Regions from separate parts of the Streptomyces sp. NPDC037410 genome, predicted to be linked through region 2. Evidence: riboswitches for the same ligand, from Rfam matches in the RefSeq annotation. Region 2 holds a riboswitch; the other holds the start of a gene.

Region 1 (6,412 bases), on a different contig from region 2:
CTGCCCGGGGTCGGGCCGGCCACCGGGGAGCATCTGCGGCGCGCCGGGATGACCACCGTCTCCGATCTCGCGGAGGCGGGCGAGGACGAGCTCGTACGGCTGCTCGGGCGGGCGCACGGGACCTCGCTGTACAGGATGGCCCAGGGGTACGACGACCGGCCCGTGGTGGCCGAGCGGGACGCCAAGTCCGTGTCCGTCGAGGACACCTTCGACGCGGACATCCACGACCGGGTACGGATCCGGATCGAGGTCGAACGGCTCGCGGAGCGGTGCGTGGGGCGGCTGCGGGCCTCGGGGCACTCGGGGCGGACCATCGTCCTGAAGGTGCGGCGGTACGACTTCTCCACGCTGACCCGGTCCGAGACACTGCGGGGGCCGACGGACGACCCGGCGGTCGTACGGGAGGCCGCCGGGCGGCTCCTGGAGGCGGTGGACACGACGGGGGGCGTGCGGCTCCTCGGGGTGGGGGTGAGCGGGCTCGCGGACTACACGCAGGAGGACCTGTTCGCCCAGGCGGAGGCGGCGGCGGAGGCCGCGGAGCGGCCGGCGGCGGAGGAGGCCGCGTCCGAGGAGGCCGAGGCCTCGCCTGCCACCGCGACCGAGACCGCCGAGCGGGGGTGGGCACCCGGGCGTGACGTGCGGCACGCCGTGTACGGGGCGGGCTGGGTCCAGGGGAGCGGGGTCGGCCGGGTGACGGTGCGCTTCGAGGAGCCGTGGTCCGGGCCGGGGCGGGTGCGGACGTTCGCCGTGGACGACCCGGACCTGGAGCCGTCGGAACCGTTGCCGCTGGTCCGGGGGGACGACGCGGCGGCCTGACCCGCACCGGCCGTGCGGTGCGGGTCTTCCGGTGGCCGCTGGTCCGGGGCCTCAGGCGCCGTCCTGGCCCGCCAGGCGGCCGAAGTCCCGGTCCGGGGTGTCCGCGGGCGGGGGCGGGAGGGCGAGGCTGTAGTGGCGGTAGAGCTGGAGTTCCTGTTCGGGGGAGAGGTGGCGGCCCACGCCGAAGTCGGGGGCGTCCTTGATGAGGGCCCGCTCGTACGGGATGTGGAGGCCGTCGTCGAGCAGGGCGCTCGGCTCCAGGGGGACGAAGGCGTCCCGGCTGAACAGGCCCGTGCGGACGGCCGCCCATTCGGGGATGCCGGTCGCGTCGTCCAGGTACACCTCGTCCACGGTTCCGATCTTGTGCCCGTTCCGGTCGAACGCCTTGCGGCCTATCAGGCTGCGCGGATCGATATCGGTCTGCACGGTCCCTCCAACTGGTCGCAACTGCTCTACACCCCTACGAAAGTGCACAACTGGGATGTCGGCCACTTGAGCGATGGAAGCCGCAACCGCGCTGGTAGGCTGGTTGTGGCTGTCGACCCTGTGCGGGAGAGTCCCCCGGAGAAATCTTCCGGTGGGCGCCGAAGGAGCAAATCCTCCCCGGAATCTCTCAGGCCCCTGTACCGCGCGGACGAGGTCACTCTGGAAAGCAGAGCGGATGTCCGACGGCATTCCGCTCTCACCGACGGTGAAAGCCGGCGTGCCGCGAGGCGTGCCGGTGAAACTCTCAGGTTGAAATGACAGAGGGGGAGGCCGTCCGGGTACCCGCGCCGTGGTGCCCCTCGCAGGTCGTGACGACCAGGAGGCCTCCGTACATGACCGCCAACCGCACTCCGCTCTCCGAGCTCGAACAGGGCATCCCGTTCGAGCAGCGGCACATCGGGCCCGACGCCGAGGCTCGGGCCAAGATGCTCGCCCAGGTCGGTTACGGCTCGCTCGACGAGCTCACGGCCGCCGCGGTGCCGGACGTGATCAAGAACGCCGAGGCGCTGGGCCTGCCGGCCGCGCGCACCGAGGCCGAGGTCCTCGCCGAGCTGCGCGCGCTCGCCGACCGCAACCAGGTCCTCGCCCCGATGATCGGTCTCGGCTACTACGGGACCTTCACCCCGCCGGTGATCCTCCGCAACGTCATGGAGAACCCCGCCTGGTACACGGCCTACACGCCGTACCAGCCGGAGATCTCCCAGGGCCGCCTGGAGGCCCTGCTGAACTTCCAGACCATGGTCGCCGACCTGACCGGTCTGCCCACCGCCGGCTCCTCCCTCCTCGACGAGGGCACCGCCGCCGCCGAGGCCATGGCGCTGTCCCGCCGCATCGGCAAGGTCAAGAACGGTGTCTTCCTCGTCGACGCCGACGCCCTGCCGCAGACCGTCGCCGTCATCGAGACCCGCGCCGAGCCGACCGGTGTCGAGGTCGTCGTCGCCGACCTGAGCGAGGGCATCCCCGCCGAGGTCGCCGAGCGCGGTGTCTTCGGTGTGCTCCTCCAGTACCCGGGCGCCTCCGGTGCCGTCCGCGACATCAAGCCGCTGATCGACGCCGCGCACGAGCTCGGCGCGATCGTCACCGTCGCCGCCGACCTGCTCGCGCTCACCCTGCTCACCTCGCCGGGCGAGCTGGGCGCCGACATCGCCGTCGGTACGACGCAGCGCTTCGGCGTCCCCATGGGCTTCGGCGGCCCCCACGCCGGCTACATGGCGGTCCAGGACAAGCACGTCCGCTCGATGCCCGGCCGGCTGGTCGGTGTCTCCGTCGACGCCGACGGCAACAAGGCCTACCGCCTGACCCTGCAGACCCGCGAGCAGCACATCCGCCGCGAGAAGGCCACCAGCAACATCTGTACGGCCCAGGTGCTGCTCGCCGTCATGGCCGGCATGTACGCCGTCTACCACGGCCCGGACGGTCTGAAGCAGATCGCCGAGCGCACCCACCGCTACGCCGCCATCCTCGCCGCGGGTCTCACCGCCGGCGGCGTCGAGGTCGTGCACGGCTCGTACTTCGACACGCTCGCCGTCCGCGTGCCCGGCAAGGCCGACGAGGTCGTCGCCGCCGCCCGCGAGGCCGGCGTGAACCTCTACCGTGCCGACGCCGACCTGGTGTACGTCTCCTGCGACGAGACCACCACCCGCGCGCAGCTCGCCGCGGTCTGGGGCGCCTTCGGCGTCACCGCCGACGTGGCGGCCCTGGACGCCGCCACCGAGGACACCCTCCCCGCCGGTCTGCTGCGCTCCGACGCGTACCTGACCCACCCGGTCTTCCACGCGCACCGCTCCGAGACCTCGATGCTGCGCTACCTGCGCAAGCTCGCGGACCGCGACTACGCGCTCGACCGCGGCATGATCCCGCTCGGCTCCTGCACCATGAAGCTGAACGCGACCACCGAGATGGAGCCGGTGACCTGGCCCGAGTTCGGCCAGATCCACCCCTTCGCCCCGATCGACCAGGCCCAGGGCTACGTCACGCTCATCACCGAGCTGGAGGAGCGCCTGGCCGAGGTCACCGGCTACGACAAGGTGTCGATCCAGCCGAACGCCGGCTCGCAGGGCGAGCTCGCCGGCCTCCTGGCCGTGCGCGCCTACCACCGCGCCAACGGCGACGAGCAGCGCACCGTCTGCCTCATCCCGTCCTCCGCGCACGGCACCAACGCCGCCTCCGCGGTGATGGCCGGCATGAAGGTCGTCGTCGTCAAGACCGCCGAGGACGGCGAGGTCGACGTCGAGGACCTGCGCGCCAAGATCGCCCAGTACCGCGACGAGCTCGCCGTGCTGATGATCACCTACCCGTCCACGCACGGTGTGTTCGAGGAGCACGTCGCCGACATCTGCGCCGAGGTCCACGAGGTCGGCGGTCAGGTGTACGTCGACGGCGCCAACCTCAACGCGCTGGTCGGTCTGGCCAAGCCGGGCAAGTTCGGCGGCGACGTCTCGCACCTGAACCTGCACAAGACCTTCTGCATCCCGCACGGCGGCGGCGGCCCCGGCGTCGGCCCGGTCGGCGTCCGCTCCCACCTCGCCCCGTACCTGCCGAACCACCCGCTCCAGCCCACCGCGGGCCCGGAGACCGGCGTCGGCCCGATCTCGGCCGCCCCCTGGGGCTCCGCCGGCATCCTGCCGATCTCCTGGTCGTACGTGCGCCTCATGGGCGGCGAGGGCCTCAAGCGCGCCACCCAGGTCGCCGTGCTCGCCGCGAACTACATCGCCAAGCGCCTGGAGCCGCACTACCCGGTGCTCTACACCGGTCCGAACGGGCTGGTCGCGCACGAGTGCATCGTCGACATCCGTCCGCTGGCCAAGGCCACCGGCGTCAGCGTCGACGACCTCGCGAAGCGCCTCATCGACTACGGCTTCCACGCCCCGACGATGTCCTTCCCGGTCGCCGGCACGCTGATGATCGAGCCGACCGAGTCCGAGGACCTGGCCGAGCTCGACCGCTTCTGCGACACGATGATCGCGATCCGCGCCGAGATCGAGAAGGTCGCCTCGGGCGAGTGGCCCGCCGACGACAACCCGCTGCACAACGCCCCGCACACCGCGGCCGCGCTGGGCGGCGAGTGGAACCACCCGTACACCCGCGACGAGGCGGTCTTCCCGGCCGGTGTCTCGGCCGCCGACAAGTACTGGCCGCCGGTGCGCCGCATCGACGGCGCCTTCGGCGACCGGAACCTGGTCTGCTCCTGCCCGCCGCTGGACGAGTACGACAACTGAGCACGAGCCGAGGGCCGGTGCGGAGGATCTCCTCCGCGCCGGCCCTCGGCGTTTCCCTCGTACGGTGTCCTCCGACGCCCTTTCAGGCGGCGGTCGTCACCTGTCCCGCGGTCAGCGGCCGGTGCGGGGCGATGATCTGCCCGTCCGGCAGCAGTTCACCGGTGTCCTCGAAGAGCAGGACGCCGTTGCACAGCAGGCTCCAGCCCTGCTCCGGATGGTGTGCCACCAGTCGGGCCGCCTCACGGTCGGCGGAGTCGGCGGTGGGACAGGCAGGCTGATGCTGGCACATGGGTGGGTTCTTTCGCTGCGTCGTGGTGGATGTCCTGCGGCTCTGCGCGCTCATGGCCGCCCCCGTCGGTTCGGTTCGGTTCCGGTCCCAGTCTTGCCCCACGGACGGTCTTCCGCAGGTATTTCACGACAGCTCGTCCTCTCCAGGGAAGACGCATCACCCGCAGGGGCGGTTCAGGTCAACTGCACCGTCTCTTCGGGTGGTTCGGGGTGGCCCGAGCGGGCTAGTCCGTACGGGAGGGGCGTTCGGAGAGCGCGTTCGGGCGCGCGGTCCGGACAGAAGTGCGCCCCGTGACCCGGCCGGGTCACGGGGCGGCGACGCGCGTGCGGTGGATCAGGCGGGCGCCGGCGAGCCCAGGAGGGGCGGCGGCGCGAGACGCGTGGTGAGGACGGGCAGGAGATCGGCGACCTGGTACGGGCGGTGGGCCGCGATCCCCGGGGGTGCGGGGGCCAGGGGCACCATCAGATCGGCGGCGGCCGGGGCGTCGGCGGCGCCGTCGGTCTCCGGACCGGCGTCCAGCCAGAGGGTCAGCATGTAGAGCTCCGGTACGGAGAGCAGCCTCGGCCGGTACACGACGGGCAGGGCCTCGGCCTGGAGCAGGGCCCGTTCCGTGGCGGAGACGTACGGCCCCTCGAAGAAGTGGGAGAAGGCCCAGCCGTCCGGGGTGAGCATGGTGTCCGCGGCGGCGATCGCCCGGTCGCCGTTCCGGATCAGGAAGCGCCAGCCGGCGAGCCGGGTGCGGGGTGCGAGCCCCGGTGCTCCGGTGACGTCGAGGACGTGCACGGGCAGGGGGCGTTCGGGGCTCAGCGGTCCCTGTGCGGCCCGCAGTGCGGGAGTTCGCGGCTCGCGGACGGCGGTCGGTGAGTCGAGGGCCGCGAGGACACTGCGGAGGGCCGGCGCGGGGGCCGGGGAGGGTCGGAGCATGGTGGGTCGCCTCTCACTCAGGAGACACGGTGATGCGTGGGCAGGTACGACGGCGCTGTCGGCGGCGGGGCCAGAGAAGGGCCATGGGGCCATGGCCGGGCGCCAACACTCTGCCTCGTCCGCGGAGTTTATACGACACGTGTTCACACAGTGTTTCCGCTAGACCTCGCCGATATTCCTGACAAGACGTCATCAGGCCTTAATGACGGGGAGTTGAAGCGGAATCGCGTGGACGGCGCCGCTCCCACCTGCGTATTCCCCGCGAAGGTGGACGGCTGAATTCCGACCCGGGGTCCCCGGACAATATGACATTGGTATATGTCGTCCGTTCCCTGCCCTCGGGACGTGCCCGTGGAGCGCTCGGTCCAGACTATCTTCCGACCGGCCGGATTCGCAGGCGTTGTCGATCAGCGGGGTGGGCATCATCGTCCGTGACGCGCGGCCGTCGTGGCGGCTGCCCACTCGGGGAGGGACGCTTCGATGGGGGAGAAGGTCGTGGCCGACGGGTTCGGCCCGTCCGACCGGCAGCAGTACCGGAGAAAGCTCCAGCAGTGTCTCGCGGGACTCGCGCGACTCCTCGCGGAGAAGAGGTTCGACCGGCCGCGCAATCTCATGGGCGTGGAGATCGAACTCAATCTCGCCGGCGCCGACGGGCTGCCCCGGATGCTGAACGGCCCGG
Region 2 (6,412 bases):
TGCCGCCCCAGGCACCCTTGGGCGAGAGGAGCGCCGGGTCGATGAGGTCCTGGTGGAACTCGTTGGGGTCCAGGCCGAAGATCGCCTGGATCGGCTTGGCCAGGACAGCGAGGAGCACGAGCAGGATGACGACGATGCCACCCGCGACGGCCATCTTGTCGCGCTTGAAGCGCGTCCAGGCGATCCGTCCGAGGGAACGGCCTTCGATCTGGCTCCGTTTGGCCCCCATGAGTACAGCCTCCGGCTGCACCTCGGCAGCCGATCCGGTGGTCTCGATCGGTGCGGTCACAGTGCCTTAGACCCTCCCGGCCGGCGGTGGCCGGCCCGTACCCGCCACTGATGGTGCGGAACTGTCCTGAACGCCGCGTGTGACGCGGCCCGTACAAAGGGCCGACGGCCCGGTGTTAGCGGGGAGTCTTCAACGCGCTTGCGATCACCCGCCAGACCTGAAGGGCAATGTTTGCTCAACCGTGATGCGGTGCTGCGACTTCCGTTATCCGGACGTCGAGATCACGTGAGCGGACCAACCGGGGCCCACTCGCCCGCAATCGGACATGTCGCTCAACTGGTGTCGTGAGCGGCCGAATTGGTGTGAACGAAGGCCTCCGGAGCGGACTCCGGAGGCCTTTGGGGACAAGTGGGACAGGAGGGGCGTCTCAGTATCCGGACGGTGTCGCCGGCGGGTATCCGTAGCCCGGTACGGCGGCGGATCCGCGCCCGGCGTGCGCCTCGCGGTCGTAGAAGGGGCGCGCGTTCGCCCGCAGCCACAGCGCCACCGGGTCGTACGCGTCGGAGAGCGCGACCGTCGAGACGGGCAGCCCGTCGGGGACGGCGCCGATCGACTGGCGCATCATCGAGCGGACGTGGTCGACGGCCGCCGGGGACGTGTCGTACAGGTCGAGACCGATGACGAGGTACGGGGAGCCGAGCGCCGGCTGCACCCAGCCGCGGCGCAGCGCCCGGACGGCCGGGGTGCGGTGGGCGTTCTGCGTGAGCAGGGCGTAGAACTGCGGGATCTCCAGGGCGGGCTCGGTGACGCGCAGCGGACCGGCGGGCATCCGGTCGAGACCGGTGGCGATCCGGCGCAGGTCGGCCCACGGGATGCCGACGCCGCCGCCGGGGGCGTGCGGGTTGAGCCAGACGCCCCAGCGGTCGGGGTAGAGGGCGCGGGCGATGTCGCGGCCGGTGACGAGCTCGTGGGCGCGGTTCCAGCCGGAGGCGGCGAGCTCCTGGGCGGAGGTGACGCAGGGCGCGTAGCCGAAGCCGTCGACCTCCATGTTCCCGTACTGGGCGTCGGGAGAGCCCGGGGCGCCCTGCCACAGCAGCATCCGGAGCTCGCCGTCGGCGAGGGCGTGCAGCAGCTGCTCGTACGCGTCGTAGCGTCCGGGTGCCACCTGGCGCAGCATGTGCTCGACCTGTCCCCCGGCCGCAGCGGTCGTGCTCACCCTGGGTCCCGCCCCTCTTCCGTCCACCACGTGCGTCTTCCAGCGACGCGGTCAGTTCAGCGACTCGGTCAGTTCAGCTTAAACAGGGGGCCGGTCACACGGCGGCGCGCTGGTAGAAGGGGCGCACCCGCTCCAGCATCCAGTCGCCGACCGGGTCCTGCGCCATGTCGAGCAGGATGAGGTTGACCGGCCAGGCGACCTCGACCCGGCCGAGGGCGCGGCCGAGGGCGTCCAGGGGCGCGGTGCGGTCGGCGCCCTCCCAGTGGGAGACCTGGACGCCGATGAAGAGCGCGGGTTCGCCGCCCTCGACGCTGGCGAGGGCGCGGCGGGCGGTGGCGACGGTGCCGATGGCCTCGAACTCGGCGGAGGCGGCGGCGAGGAAGTCGACCGGGTCGTCCTGCCAGTCGGGCTCGAAGAGCCGGACGCGGCCGCCGCTGGCGGGGCCGTCGAGCGGGGTGCGGCCGACGCGGCAGAGCTCGGCGACGGCGGGCGGGGGCAGCGGGACGCCGACGGTGCCGCCGGGGTTCACGACGATGCCGAGCTGCGGGGGCAGGCCGCGGGCGAAGTCACGGGCCGGGGCGACGGTGTACGACATGTGGTCGCCGACGCAGGCGAGGAACTGCTGCTCGGAGCTGAAGACGGGGACGAAGGCCGCGCCCTCGATCTCCATGGTGGCGAGGTCGAGGTCCTGGCTGTCGGGGCCGCCGCCGTTGGGCAGGGGCACCCAGACCGGGCTGCGGCCCAGCACCTCGACGAGGCGTCCCCCGGCCTCGGGGTTGCCCAGGGAGGCGGCAAGGACCTCTTCCAGCTCGTTGCCCGGCCACGTCACGTCCACGGTCGCGTTTCCCCTTCTCGCACGGCCTGCCGCACCGGCCGCCCGGCAGCACCCTAACGCCGCGTCGCCGCCGCCGCGGCCAAAAGGGAGGGTACGGGCGTCCCGGACCGCCCGCGGTCCCGCCCCGGGACACGGCCGGGGACACCGGCGCCGGGCGGCGCACCCTGGAAGCCGCGGGCCGCCCGGGGGATCGGCGGGGCGCGCGGCGAGGACCGGCTCGGGGCGGAACCCCTCAGGCGGCCTGCCGGAAGCCGATCCTGCGGAGGGCGTCGGCGGAGTCCCGGTCGAGGAGGGTCACCGAGGCGCAGCCGTGCGGCAGGCTGCCGGACTCGGCGGCCCGCAGGAGCCGGCCGACGGCCCGCCGGTGCCGCGCGAAGGCGTACGCGGAGACGCCCCGGCCCCGGGCGTGCTGGCCGGCCTTCGCGGTGTCCGGGGTGACGTCGAGGAGGAGCAGGTGCAGGGCGCGGCCGCGCCGCCGCGCCTCGCGGGCGAGCCAGCCCCGCACCCAGGACTGGGTGCCGCAGTCGTGGACGATCAGGCTCGCGCCGGAGCGCAGGGCGCGGCGCAGTCCGGCGTAGTGGGCGATCCGTACGAGGGGACGGTAGACGGCGTACGGGAGGAGGCGCGGCATGCGGGCCTCCCAGCGCTCGCGGGCGTCCTGGGAGTCGATGCCGCTGCCCTGGGCGGCGCGCTTCATCAGGGTGGACTTGCCGCTGCCGGGCAGCCCGGAGACGACGACGAGGTCGCCGGCGGCGAAGGTGAGGGTGCGGGGGCCGCGGCCGCCGCGCTCGCGCAGGTCCCGCAGGAGGCGGCCGCGGCTCCGGGCGCGGGCCCGCTGGGACGGTATGCCGGTACTCGCCGCGTATGCGCCGGTGTGCTGGATCCTCATCGCGCTCCCCCCTGTCGGGCCTCAGGAGAACCCGAGGAGACCCTTGCCCAAGAAGTGTAAAGAAACGGTAATGCGGCACAAGTGATTTGCCCCGCCGACACCGCGTGCGATGATGTGCGCGCCAGGCGCGCACAGTCGCCGTACAACCGCATACCGGCCGCTCGAATCCGCGCGGGAGAGTTCCGGACCGCCGAGCGCGTCCGGGCGCCGAAGGAGCAAGACCCTCCCTTGAATCTCTCAGGCCCCGTACCGCGTGGATGAGGCAGATCTGAAAAGCGGGACACCCCTGGGTGTCCCCACCCAAGGTGCAAGCCGACCACTCGGCGCCGTTTCGTCGGCGCCGGGATGCCCTCGGTGAACCTCTCAGGTTCCATGACAGATGGGGAGGACGTCCTCGCCCGTCATGTGTTTTCGTCACCGATCACGCCCTTGGGACCCGGGAGCCACCCCATGAGCACTGCCCCCCGTCTGACCGCCCTCGATGCCCTGCATCGTTCGCTGGGCGCGACCATGACCGACTTCGCCGGCTGGGACATGCCGCTGCGCTACGGCAGCGAGCGCGACGAGCACAACGCCGTCCGCACCAAGGCCGGCCTCTTCGACCTCTCCCACATGGGCGAGATCACCGTCACCGGCCCGCAGGCCGTGGAGCTCCTCGACCACGCCCTCGTCGGCAACATCTCGACCGTGGGCAACGGCCGCGCCCGCTACACGATGATCTGCCAGGAGAACGGCGGCATCCTCGACGACCTGATCGTCTACCGCCTCGGCGAGACCGAGTACATGGTCGTCGCCAACGCCTCCAACGCCCAGGTCGTCCTGGACGCCCTGGTCGCCCGCTCCGAGGGCTTCGACGCCGAGGTCCGCGACGACCGCGACGCGTACGCCCTGATCGCCGTCCAGGGCCCGGAGTCCCCCGGCATCCTGAAGTCGCTCACCGACGCCGACCTGGACGGCCTGAAGTACTACGCCGGCCTGCCCGGCACGGTCGCCGGCGTGCCCGCGCTGATCGCCCGCACCGGCTACACCGGCGAGGACGGCTTCGAGCTGTTCCTGAAGCCCGAGCACGCCGAGGGCGTCTGGAAGGCGCTGACCGAGGCGGGCGAGGGCGTCGGCCTGATCCCCTGCGGCCTGTCCTGCCGCGACACGCTCCGCCTGGAGGCGGGCATGCCGCTGTACGGCCACGAGCTGACCACGGCCCTCACCCCCTTCGACGCCGGCCTGGGCCGCGTCGTGAAGTTCGAGAAGACGACGAACGAGGGCCGCTTCGTCGGCCGCGAGGCCCTGGAGAAGGCCGCCGAGCGCGCCGAGACCGCCCCGCCGCGCAAGCTCGTCGGCCTGATCGCCGAGGGCCGCCGCGTCCCGCGCGCCGGCATGCAGGTCGTCGCGAACGGCGAGGTCATCGGCGAGGTCACCTCCGGCGCCCCGTCCCCGACCCTCGGAAAGCCGATCGCGATGGCGTACGTCGACGCGTCCCACGCCACGCCCGGGACCGAGGGCGTCGGTGTGGACATCCGCGGCACCCACGAGCCCTACGAGGTCGTGGCGCTGCCGTTCTACAAGCGCCAGAAGTGACGCAGTCGTCTCGTTCCGCGTCTCATCCCGTAAGACCCACGTTCATCAGTACTCCCCCGATCCAGGAGAATCAGGTCATGAGCAACCCCCAGCAGCTGAGCTACACCAAGGAGCACGAGTGGCTGTCGGCGCCGGTCGACGGCGTCGCGACGGTCGGCATCACGGAATTCGCGGCCAACGCGCTCGGTGACGTCGTCTACGCCCAGCTCCCCGAGGTCGGCGAGACCGTCACCGAGGGCGAGACCTGTGGCGAGCTGGAGTCGACCAAGTCCGTCAGCGACCTGTTCTCCCCCGTCACGGGCGAGGTCGTCGCGGCCAACCAGGACGTCGTGGACGACCCGTCCCTGGTGAACTCCGCTCCGTTCGAGGGTGGCTGGCTGTTCAAGGTCCGGATCTCCGAGGAGCCGAAGGACCTGCTCTCCATCGACCAGTACACCGAGCTCACCGCCGGGAACTGAGACCGGGCCCGAGACCCCCTAGGGATCGATTCATGTCGCTTCTGAACACTCCCCTCCACGAGCTGGACCCCGACGTCGCCGCCGCCGTCGACGCCGAGCTCCGCCGTCAGCAGTCCACCCTCGAGATGATCGCCTCGGAGAACTTCGCTCCGGTCGCGGTCATGGAGGCCCAGGGCTCCGTCCTCACCAACAAGTACGCCGAGGGCTACCCGGGCCGCCGCTACTACGGCGGCTGCGAGCACGTCGACGTGGCCGAGCAGATCGCGATCGACCGGATCAAGGACCTGTTCGGCGCCGAGTACGCCAACGTGCAGCCGCACTCCGGCGCCTCGGCGAACCAGGCCGCCCTGTTCGCGATCGCCCAGCCGGGCGACACGATCCTGGGTCTCGACCTGGCGCACGGCGGCCACCTCACCCACGGCATGCGCCTGAACTTCTCCGGCAAGCAGTTCAACGTGGTCGCGTACCACGTGGACGAGGCCGGTCTGGTCGACATGGCCGAGGTCGAGCGCCTCGCCAAGGAGCACCGCCCCAAGGTGATCATCGCGGGCTGGTCCGCCTACCCGCGTCAGCTGGACTTCGCCGAGTTCCGCCGGATCGCCGACGAGGTCGAGGCCTACCTGTGGGTCGACATGGCCCACTTCGCGGGCCTGGTCGCCGCCGGTCTGCACCCGAACCCGGTCGAGTACGCGGACGTGGTGACCTCCACCACGCACAAGACGCTCGGCGGCCCGCGCGGCGGCATCATCCTGGCGAAGAAGGAGTTCGCGAAGAAGCTGAACTCCTCGGTCTTCCCCGGTTTCCAGGGCGGCCCGCTGGAGCACGTGATCGCGGCCAAGGCCGTCTCCTTCAAGGTCGCGGCCTCGGAGGAGTTCAAGGAGCGCCAGCAGCGCACCCTGGACGGCGCCCGCGCGCTCGCCGAGCGCCTGGTCCAGGACGACGTCACCGCCCACGGTGTCTCCGTCCTGTCCGGCGGCACGGACGTGCACCTGGTCCTGGTGGACCTGCGCGACTCCGAGCTCGACGGCCAGCAGGCCGAGGACCGTCTCCACGAGGTCGGCATCACGGTCAACCGGAACGCCGTTCCGAACGACCCGCGCCCGCCGATGGTCACCTCCGGTCTGCGCATCGGCACGCCGGCCCTCGCGACCCGCGGCTTCCAGGCCGAGGACTTCGCCGAGGTCGCCGACGTCATCGCCGAGACCCTCAA

The links. Region 2 has a riboswitch for glycine ahead of gcvT (glycine cleavage system aminomethyltransferase GcvT). Riboswitches for the same ligand answer to the same signal wherever they lie in the genome.
Region 1: it holds a riboswitch for glycine, as region 2 does, so the genes downstream of both, gcvP (aminomethyl-transferring glycine dehydrogenase) here and gcvT (glycine cleavage system aminomethyltransferase GcvT) in region 2, are expected to answer to the same signal.

What each region holds. Positions count from the first base shown of each region.
Region 1 covers NZ_JBVJWR010000005.1:392,062-398,473, reverse strand. The annotation lists gene ACZ7HT_RS11335 (DNA polymerase IV) at 1-816, shown strand, start outside; gene ACZ7HT_RS11330 (PRC-barrel domain-containing protein) at 868-1,242, opposite strand; glycine riboswitch at 1,356-1,455, shown strand; gene gcvP (aminomethyl-transferring glycine dehydrogenase) at 1,635-4,520, shown strand; gene ACZ7HT_RS11320 (DUF5999 family protein) at 4,603-4,809, opposite strand; gene ACZ7HT_RS11315 (hypothetical protein) at 5,143-5,733, opposite strand; gene ACZ7HT_RS11310 (glutamate-cysteine ligase family protein) at 6,214-6,412, shown strand, end outside.
Region 2 covers NZ_JBVJWR010000028.1:47,660-54,071, reverse strand. The annotation lists gene ACZ7HT_RS33020 (ABC transporter permease) at 1-289, opposite strand, end outside; gene ACZ7HT_RS33015 (enhanced serine sensitivity protein SseB C-terminal domain-containing protein) at 657-1,406, opposite strand; gene ACZ7HT_RS33010 (enhanced serine sensitivity protein SseB) at 1,540-2,280, opposite strand; gene ACZ7HT_RS33005 (AAA family ATPase) at 2,513-3,169, opposite strand; glycine riboswitch at 3,332-3,431, shown strand; glycine riboswitch at 3,433-3,558, shown strand; gene gcvT (glycine cleavage system aminomethyltransferase GcvT) at 3,620-4,744, shown strand; gene gcvH (glycine cleavage system protein GcvH) at 4,822-5,202, shown strand; gene ACZ7HT_RS32990 (serine hydroxymethyltransferase) at 5,235-6,412, shown strand, end outside.